3 regions of the Kitasatospora sp. NPDC101108 genome follow, and region 3 is predicted to be linked to each of the others. Evidence: riboswitches for the same ligand, from Rfam matches in the RefSeq annotation. Region 3 holds a riboswitch; each other region holds the start of a gene.

Region 1 (3,177 bases), on a different contig from region 3:
CCGTCGCCGACTTCGACCCGGTCCGGCGGCTGCACGTGATCGCCGCGACCGCGCCCGGCGCGGCTCGGATCGGCGAGACCGTCCTCGACGCGCCGTTCGAGCGGGTCTGGGCGCTCGCCCAGGACCTGGAGCGGACCATGCCGCTCTGGATCCCCGACGTCCGCACGGTGCGACTCGTCCGCCCCGCACCATCCGGTTCGCTGCCGACGACTTCGCTCCAGGCCCGGATCCATGGCCACACCCGGCTCCGGGCGACGTTCGGGATCGACCTCGCACCCGGCTGGTGCCTGATGCAGAGCCGCCTGGTGCTCGGCGGGATGGCGGCCCGCCCGGAGACCGACCGCACCACCCGCTTCGCCTTCCTCGGCGGCCTGCGGTTCCCCGGCGCGCGCCTCCTCGCCCCCGCGCTGCGCCCCTTCACCGGGGACCCACTGGCGCGGTTCGCCGCCCTGCTGGACGAGGAGGAGTAGGAGACGCCGGGGGGAGGGCTGGTCAGGTTCGGTGCAGGGCCTCGGTGAGCCGGGCCGCCGCCTCGACCACGGCCTGGGACAGCCGGGCGCCGGGGTGGCGGGTGAGCCGTTCGATCGGACCGGAGACGGACACCGCCGCCACCACCCGGTTGGACGGGCCGCGCACGGGTGCGGACACCGAGGCCACCCCGGGCTCACGTTCGCCGATGGACTGGGCCCAGCCGCGACGCCGCACACCGCTGAGCGCGGTGGCGGTGAACCGGGCGCCCTGGAGGCCGCGGTGAAGACGCTCGGGCTCCTCCCAGGCGAGGAGGACCTGGGCCGCCGACCCGACCTTCATCGGCAGGGCGAGGCCCACCGGCACGGTGTCGCGCAGCCCGAAGAGGCGCTCCGCCGCCGCCACGCAGATCCGCACGTCGCCCTGCCGGCGGTAGAGCTGGGCGGTCTCGCCGGTGAGGTCGCGCAGCTGGGTGAGGACCGAGCCGGCCGCTGCCAGCAGGTGGTCCTCACCGGCGGCCGCCGAGAGCTCGGCGAGTCTCGGGCCGAGGACGAACCGGCCCTGCACGTCCCTGCCGAGCAGGCGGTGGTGTTCCAGTGCGACGGCGATCCGGTGGGCGGTCGGCCGCGCCAGGCCGGTGGCGTCGACCAGTCCGGCCAGGGTGGCCGGACCGGCCTCCAGGGTGCCGAGGATCGAGGTGATCTTGTCGAGCACTCCGACGCCGCTCGTGATCTCCATGTTCTCCATGGACGGGTACTCCAGTCTCGAATCCCGTGGGCCGCGGGTGGGTCCGGCTCACGGACGCTCCGGTGGGAAGGGGAGCGGGGTGGTCAGCGAGGACGGGCCTGCGAATGCGGCCGATTGCCTGCGCCGGGCACGAGACGGGTACGCGGAAGGGCCGGGGCGGGAAGCGCCCGGGCGAAGGACAGCACAGAGAGCACCGTGTCTCCTCATCTTTCCCGCGCCACGTTGGCGACAGGCCGGAGTTGGCACTGATCCCGGACGGCACGGCGCGTACTTCGGACGCCGGGTCGAACGGGGAGTTGCCGGGGCTTCGTAGGGCCGGTCCCTCCACCCCTCTGGATGATTCGCGACGAACCATACAAGACTTCCCGGGCGCCCCGCCAAACTTTTCCCCCAACCCGCACACGCCGGACTCCACGCGGAGGTCAGGGCCGAGGAGTGCTCTCCATCCCACTGCCCGTGGCCAAGGACACCGTCCCGTCGGAGCCGCTGTCCGTCTCCGGATCCTCCAGCGCCCCGCCGGACTCTCCCCTCAACCGCGCCCGGCACCCGGCGCGATGAGAGGCGGTCACTCCCGGACGCGGCGGACGACCAGCATGTCCTGGGTGTGGCCGATGGCGTAGCCGCCGTCGGGACGGGCGAAGTGCTGCTGGACGTAGGCGGCGACGGCGGCCCTGGTCGGGCGGGCGTCGAGGGTGGCGAGATCGGCGACGTTGACCATGAATTCGGCGACGTCGACGGCATCGGCGAGGTGGGGCGTGCGGTAGTGGAGGGTGAGGGTCTCCAGGGCGTAGTCGTGGGAAGGATGCTCGGCGCGCAGGCGGTCCAGGAGGGGGCGCAGGTCGTAGCGGACGCCGGTGAAGTGGGCGGCCATCCGCATGCAGGGGCTGTCGGGGTTCTGCAGGACGATCAGCAGGGCACCGCCAGGTGCCGTCCAGCCGAGGGCACGGGTGGCGGTGGGGAACCAGTCCGGTTCCGGGACGTAGTAGAGCACGTGGGAGAGGTGGACCAGGTCGCCCGGCTCGGGCGGGGCCGCGCGCTCCAGCGGTTCGGGAAGGACCAGGGCGTCCGGGCAGGCGGCGGCGAGCCTCTCGCGCATGGCGGCGCTCGGCTCGACGGCGATCGTGCGGTCGAAGTACCGGGCGAGGTGGGCGGTGGTGCGGCCGTCCCCGGCGCCGAGGTCCAGCAGGACCCGGCGGTGCGGGAGGGACGTGGCGATCTCGCTCAGCCGGGCGTGGGTGCGGGGCTTCTCGTCGGTGCCCGCGAGGAAGAGGTCGAAGGCCCGGCGGTAGTCGGTGCCCGCGGTCTCCAGTACGCGGACCGGATCGGTGTCGGCGGTCGTCGGCTGCTCCATCGGGCGGCTCTCTCCTGTGGTCTGCGGTCGGCGCTCGGCCCGGGTCGGCGCCCATTGCAGCCCGGGACGGCGCCCGCGGAGCGCAGGGACGTTCCTGCCCGCGTGTTGCTGGCACGGCGGGGCGACCTGCCCGATCACTGGACCGCCCTTCGTCAATACGCCGACAGGCAGCTTCACCTGGTGGGGTGGTTAGCTTTCACTTTTCGATAGGTAGTCGAACCAAGCCGGGACCTCTCGCCTGGTACGAATACGGACGACAGGAGATCCGGTACGGGCGGGGGAGTTGACACGGATGCGGGCGAAGGCGGAGACCAGGACGGTTGCCGTGGCCGGGGTGGAGTTCGGCTGGGGCAGCTCGGGGAAGTTGAGCGCGGTGCTGTCCGCCCTCCGGGGTACCGGCGGCGACCGGCTGAGATTCATCGGGCTGGCCTCCGGACTGGGGAGATCGGTGCTCGCCGAGCAGCCGGTGGAGCGCTGGTTCGACCTCCCGGACACCCGGTCGGAGGCGGAGCTGAGACGGATCGTCCAGGCGCAGCGGGTGGAGGCGGCGCTGGTGGTGCTGGACGGCGGGCTGGCGAAGGCGCTGCAGGCCTGCGGGGTGCCGGTGGTGT
Region 2 (3,177 bases), on a different contig from region 3:
GGCGGCGCGGAAGGAGTCCAGCGTCGGGCGGATGACGGTGGTCATCCCGGCCTCGGAGACGGCGTCCAGCGTCTTCAGGCCGTCGCCGGTGTTGATCGCGACGGTCTCCTTGGCCGGGTCCAGCCGGCCGGTCTCGACCAGCTTCTTCAGCACGCCGACGGTCACCCCGCCCGCGGTCTCGGCGAAGATGCCCTCGGTCCGGGCCAGCAGCCGGATCGCCGCCACGACCTCCGCGTCCGTGACGTCCTCGACCGCCCCGCCGGTCCGCCGGGCGATGTCCAGCACGTACGGGCCGTCCGCCGGGTTGCCGATCGCCAGCGACTTGGCGATGGTGTCCGGCTTCACCGGCTTGATCACGTCCCGGCCGGCCTTGAACGCGGCCGACACCGGCGAGCAGCCCTCCGCCTGGGCGCCGAAGATCCGGTACGGCCGGTCCTCCACCAGGCCCAGCCTGATCAGCTCCTGCAGCCCCTTGTCGATCTTCGTCAGCTGCGAGCCCGAGGCGATCGGGATGACGATCTGCTCCGGCAGCCGCCAGCCCAGCTGCTCGCAGATCTCGTACGCCAGCGTCTTGGAGCCCTCGCCGTAGTACGGCCGCAGGTTGACGTTGACGAAGCCCCAGCCCTCGCCGGCCGGGTCCCCGATCAGCTCCGAGCAGAAGCGGTTCACGTCGTCGTAGTTGCCCTCGATGCCGACCAGCTCGCCGCCGTACACCCCCGCCATCACGACCTTGCCCTGCTCCAGGTCGTGCGGGATGAAAACGCACGAGCGGAACCCGGCCCGGGCCGCCGCCGCACCCACCGCACCGGCCAGGTTGCCGGTCGAGGAGCAGGACAGCGTGGTGTACCCGAACGCCCGGGCCGCCTCGATCGCGCAGGCCACCACCCGGTCCTTGAACGAGTGGGTCGGGTTGCCGGAGTCGTCCTTCACGTGCAGCTGCGCGGTGAACCCGAGCTCCCGCCCCAGGTTGTCCGCCTTCACCAGCGGGGTCCAGCCGGGGTTCAGATTGGGCTTCGACGCCACGTCGGCCGGAACCGGCAGCAGCGGCGCGTAGCGCCAGATGGACGCGGGGCCGGACTCGATCCGCTTGCGCAGCTCCTCGGCGCCCTCGCTGCCGAACTCGTACGCGATCTCCAGCGGCCCGAAGCACTCCAGGCAGGCGAAGCTGGGGCCGAGCGGGAAGCGGGTGCCGCACTCCCGACAGGACAGCGCGGCGGCGGGGCCGAGGTCGACGGAAACAGGTGCGGCGGTGTCGATAGCCATGATGGCGGAGGCCTCTCTCCTCATCTTCCCCGTGGCACGGTCGCGCCACGGGCCGGAATTGGCACCTGTCCCGCCGGGGCCTGTCGACGACAGCCGAGCGAGAAGGTTGCCGGGACGTCAACGGGCCGTTCCCTCAGTCCCTCTGGATGAGCATGTGAAGTTATGGTTCAGCGGCGACCCCGGCGTGCAGAGGTCCGACCGCTGTACGAAGACTGTATCCGAAGGCATCCGCCCCGAAAGGGTCCGTCCGCCAAGCGAGATGGCCCGTTCCACCCAGTCCGCCGAGGAGAGTCACCGTGCCCGCCGAACCGTCCCCCGCACTCCTCCCGCAGGCGGCGTCCTGGCTCCGCCGCCGCTCGTGGAGCGCGGCCGACCGGCCGGTGCACACCCTGCTGGAGGCCAAGCGGCGCACCGGCCGCACCGTCAGCGTCGTCCTCCCCGCGCTCGACGAGGAGGCCACCGTCGGCGACATCGTCCGCACCGTCCGCCGCGAGCTGATCGAGCGGATCCCGCTCGTCGACGAACTCGTCGTGGTCGACTCCGGTTCCACCGACGACACCGCCGCCGTCGCCGCCGCGGCCGGCGCCCGGGTGGAGCACCGCGACGCGATCCTCCCCCGGCTGCCCGCCGCCCCCGGCAAGGGCGAGGTGCTCTGGCGCTCCCTCCTGGTCACCCACGGCGACATCGTCTGCTTCATCGACGCCGACCTGCGCGAGTTCGACCCGGCCTTCGTCTCCGGCATCATCGGCCCGCTGCTGACCGACGAGGGGCTCCAGCTGGTCAAGGCCATGTACGACCGCCCCCTGGAAGTGACGATGAGCGGCTCCGCCACCGGGGAATCCGCCGCGATCGTCCCCACCGGCGGCGGCCGGGTCACCGAACTCGTCGCCCGCCCCCTGCTCAACCTCCACTGGCCGGAACTCGCCGGTTTCGTCCAGCCCCTCGGCGGCGAGTACGCCGCCCGCCGCTCACTGCTCGAACGCCTGCCCTTCCCCACCGGCTACGGCGTCGAACTCGGCCTGCTGGTCGACGCACTGGAACTGGCCGGACTGGACGCCCTGGCCCAGGTCGACGTCGGCGTCCGGCACCACCGCCACCAGGACGGCCAGGCCCTCGGCCGGATGGCCGCCACCATCTACCGCACCGCCCTGGAACGCCTCGACCGCACCCACCGCCTCAAGGCCTCCGCCGACCTCGTCCACCCCCACCTCACCCAGTTCACCCGCGACCCGGAGACCCGCTCCTTCACCGCCCACACCCACCCCGTGACGGCCCTGGAGCGCCCCCCGATGCACACCGTCCCCGAATACGCCACCCGGCACTGAAACGTTTGCCACCCCGGACCCCCGGCAACATCCCAACCATGGGCGATCTCACGACCGAACGTTCGAGTGCGACCGGCACCGCCCCCGTCCTGGTGGCCTCCAACCGGGGACCGGTGTCCTTCAGCACCGCCGACGACGGCACGCTGACCCTGCGCCGAGGCGGCGGAGGGCTGGTCTCAGGCCTCTCCGCGATCGACGACCCCGACGCCGTCTGGGTCTGCGCGGCTCTCAGTGAAGCCGACCGCCGAGCCGCGGGAGAGGCCCCCGACGGCCGCCTCGACCTCGCCGGGCACGACGTCGGGGGCCAGGCCGTACGCATGCTGGACATCGACCCGCAGACCTTCGCCCACGCCTACAACGGCGTCGCCAACTCCACCCTGTGGTTCGTCCACCACCTGCTCTACGCGACCCCCACCGCGCCCTCCTTCGGCGCCGACTTCCGCACCGAATGGGCCGCCTACGAGGCGTACAACACCGCCTTCGCGGACGCCCTGGCCGCCGAAGCCGCCCCGAACGCCGCGGTCCTGGTCCAGGACTACCACCTCTCCCTGGCCCCGTCCCTGCTCCGCGCAGCCCGCCCCGACCTGCG
Region 3 (3,177 bases):
CGACCCCGCGCAGGTGGTCCGCACCTGGCCGGACCTCCTGGCGGCACTGTTGAAGGGGGAGGACCTCGACCGCTCGTCCACCGCGTGGGCGATGGACCGGATCATGAGCGGCGAGGCGTCCCCCGTCCAGGTGGCCGGGTTCATGGTGGCGCTGCGGGCCAAGGGCGAGACGGTCGACGAGATCGCCGGTCTGGTCGACGCGATGTACGCGCACGCCGAGCCGCTGGACATCCCCGGCCCGGCGGTCGACATCGTCGGCACCGGCGGCGACCGGGCGAAGACCGTCAACATCTCCACCATGTCGGCGATCGTCGCGGCGGCCGCCGGCGCCAAGGTGGTCAAGCACGGCAACCGGGCCGCCTCCTCCTCCAGCGGCTCCTCGGACGTGCTGGAGAAGCTCGGGGTGGCGCTCGACCTGTCGGCCCGGCGGGTGGCCGAGGTGGCCGAGGAGGTCGGGCTCACCTTCTGCTTCGCCGCCAAGTTCCACCCCTCGATGCGGCACGCGGCCACCGCGCGGCGCGACCTCGGGGTGCCGACCGCCTTCAACATCCTCGGTCCGCTGACCAACCCGGCGAAGGTCACCTCGCACGCCATCGGCTGCTTCGACACCCGGCTCGCCGGGCTGATCGCGGGCGTGCTGGCCCGGCGCGGGGCGACGGCGCTGGTGTTCCGCGGTGACGACGGGCTGGACGAGCTGACCGTCACCACCACCTCGCGGGTGTGGGTGGTGCGCGACGGGGCGGTCACCGAGACCGGCTTCGACCCGCGGGACGTCGGCATCGAGCTGGTCGGCATCGAGGCGCTGCGCGGGGCCGACGCCGCGTACAACGCCGAGGTCGCGCGCCGGCTGCTGGCCGGGGAGCGCGGGCCGGTGCGGGACGCCGTCCTGCTGAACACGGCGGCGGCGCTGGTCGCGATGGACCTCGGCGACGCGCCGCTGACGGAGCAGCTCGCGGCGGGGATGGTCCGGGCGGCCGAGGCGATCGACTCGGGCGCGGCGCAGGAGCTGCTGCGGCGCTGGTCGGAGGCCACCAGCCGGATCTGAGACGGTAGTTGAGGGCCCGTGCCGTTCCGTCGGCACGGGCCCTCGGGCTGCCGCCCGCCGCGGGGGCGGGAACGCCGTCCGGATGGTGGATGCCTGTTTGACCGTCCGACGCACCCGACCTAGAGTCTTCGCCAGGTCATGAGTGACAGCGCCAAGCCCCAGCTGGCTGTCCGGCAACCCTCCGTCCGTGGCGGGGTGCCCTGGGTGAGGACCGGGTCGCCGGGCAAGCCGTCCGCGCGACAAGCGCGGACGCCGGACGACGAGCACTCCCGGGGTCCCTTACCCCCCGAAGGAGTGCATCCTCATGTCCCTCGCCACCGAGACCTCCGCCCCGCTCGCCGTCCTCGGCCACGACGTCCAGGTGCCGCTCGCCAGCGGTGAGAAGGTCGGCTACGCGGCGCTCGACTACGCGGCCAGCGCGCCGGCGCTCCAGCGGGTCTGGGACGACGTCGCCGCCTACGCGCCGTACTACGGCAGCGTGCACCGCGGCGCCGGGTACCTGTCGCAGCTGTCCACCGACCTGTTCGAGCAGAGCCGCCGGACCGTCGCCGACTTCCTCGACCTGCGCGAGGGCGACCAGGTGGTCTTCACCCGCGCCACCACCGACTCGCTCAACCTGCTGGCCTCGGCCGTGCCGGCCGGCACCCGGGTGTTCGCCTTCGAGACCGAGCACCACGCCTCGCTGCTGCCCTGGGCGCACGCCGGGCTGGAGGTCCGCTACCTGCGGGCGCCGCGCTCGCGGGCCGAGGCGGTGGCCGCGCTGGAGGCGGCGCTCGCCGCGGCGCCCGAGGGGCCGAAGCTGCTCTGCGTGACGGGCGCCTCCAACGTGACCGGCGAGCTGTGGCCGGTCGCCGAGCTGACCGGGACCGCGCACCGGTACGGCGCCCGGGTGGTGCTGGACGCCGCCCAGCTGGCCCCGCACCACCGCGTCTCGGTGCGCGAGCTGGGCGTCGACTGGATCGCCTTCTCCGGCCACAAGCTGTACGCGCCGTTCGGCGCCGGGGTGCTGGCCGGGCGGGCGGACTGGCTGGACGCGGCCGAACCGTACCTGGCCGGCGGCGGGGCGACCCGGACGGTGGCCCGCGAGTCGGACGGCTCGGTGGCGGTGCAGTGGCACACCGGCCCGGCCCGGCACGAGGCCGGCTCGCCGAACGTCATCGGCGCCTACGCGATCGCCTCGGCCTGCCGGGCGCTGACCGAGGCCGGCTTCGACGCGCTGGAGGCCCGGGAGCGGCAGCTGGTCGAGCGGCTGACGGCGGGGCTGGCGGAGATCCCCGAGGTCAAGGTGCTGAACCTGTTCGGCGAGGCCGGCGACAGTCGGAGCAGCGCCCGGGTGGGCGTGCTGTCCTTCGTCGTCCGGGGCTGGAACAGCTCGCACTTCTCGGCCGCGCTGTCCGCCGAGTACGGCATCGGGGTGCGCGACGGGCTGTTCTGCGCCCACCCGCTGGTGCGGACACTGCTGGGGGACGAGGACGTGGCGCCGTCCGAGTGCGGGGCCCCGGAGCCCTCGCTCCCGGGGGAGCGCAGCCTCAACGCGATCCGGGTGAGCTTCGGGGCCGGCACGCCGGACGAGCACGTCGAGCGCTTCCTGACCGCCGTCCGCGAGCTGGTCACCGACGGCGCGGCGTGGAACTACCGCAACGAGGGCGGCCGTTGCGTCGCCGACAGCCGCCGCTAGGGCGGGACTACTCGTCCAGGCCGAGGGCGAAGGCCGCTTCCAGGTCGTGCTGGGAGTAGGTGCGGAAGGCGATCTGGGTCTCGGTGTGGGCCACGCCCGGGACCTTGTTCAGCCGGCCCGGGATGACCTCGGCCAGGTCGTCGTGGCGGCGCACCCGGACCATCGCCACCAGGTCGTAGCCGCCGGTCACCGAGTAGACCTCGCTGACGCCCTCGATGGCGGCGATGGCCTCGGCGATCTCCGGGATGCGGTCGACGCTGGTCTTGATCAGGACGATGGCGGTGATCACTGTTCAGGGCTCCTTCGTGAGGTGCGGCCAGCGTATCGGGCCTCAGCCGGGGCGTCTCGGGGGGTGGCCGACGACGGTGCAGGCGTAGAGGAAGCCGGCCGAGAAGCCGACCACGTGCACCAGGTAGGCCACCCCGGGACCGGCCGAGTGCACCGACCACCACTG

Evidence for each region. Region 3 has a riboswitch for S-adenosylmethionine ahead of ACZ6Z8_RS06240 (aminotransferase class V-fold PLP-dependent enzyme). Riboswitches for the same ligand answer to the same signal wherever they lie in the genome.
Region 1: it holds a riboswitch for S-adenosylmethionine, as region 3 does, so the genes downstream of both, ACZ6Z8_RS02420 (IclR family transcriptional regulator) here and ACZ6Z8_RS06240 (aminotransferase class V-fold PLP-dependent enzyme) in region 3, are expected to answer to the same signal.
Region 2: it holds a riboswitch for S-adenosylmethionine, as region 3 does, so the genes downstream of both, thrC (threonine synthase) here and ACZ6Z8_RS06240 (aminotransferase class V-fold PLP-dependent enzyme) in region 3, are expected to answer to the same signal.

Annotation. Positions count from the first base shown of each region.
Region 1 is NZ_JBVJLM010000001.1:539,952-543,128, forward strand. It holds gene ACZ6Z8_RS02415 (SRPBCC family protein) at 1-470, shown strand, start outside; gene ACZ6Z8_RS02420 (IclR family transcriptional regulator) at 493-1,206, opposite strand; SAM riboswitch class I at 1,416-1,558, opposite strand; gene ACZ6Z8_RS02425 (class I SAM-dependent methyltransferase) at 1,781-2,566, opposite strand; gene ACZ6Z8_RS02430 (hydroxymethylcytosylglucuronate/cytosylglucuronate synthase) at 2,859-3,177, shown strand, end outside.
Region 2 is NZ_JBVJLM010000003.1:659,542-662,718, forward strand. It holds gene thrC (threonine synthase) at 1-1,263, opposite strand, end outside; SAM riboswitch class I at 1,281-1,416, opposite strand; gene ACZ6Z8_RS11300 (glucosyl-3-phosphoglycerate synthase) at 1,560-2,588, shown strand; gene ACZ6Z8_RS11305 (alpha,alpha-trehalose-phosphate synthase (UDP-forming)) at 2,627-3,177, shown strand, end outside.
Region 3 is NZ_JBVJLM010000002.1:324,070-327,246, reverse strand. It holds gene trpD (anthranilate phosphoribosyltransferase) at 1-1,045, shown strand, start outside; SAM riboswitch class IV at 1,180-1,297, shown strand; gene ACZ6Z8_RS06240 (aminotransferase class V-fold PLP-dependent enzyme) at 1,350-2,723, shown strand; gene ACZ6Z8_RS06235 (Lrp/AsnC ligand binding domain-containing protein) at 2,731-3,012, opposite strand; gene ACZ6Z8_RS06230 (rhomboid family intramembrane serine protease) at 3,055-3,177, opposite strand, start outside.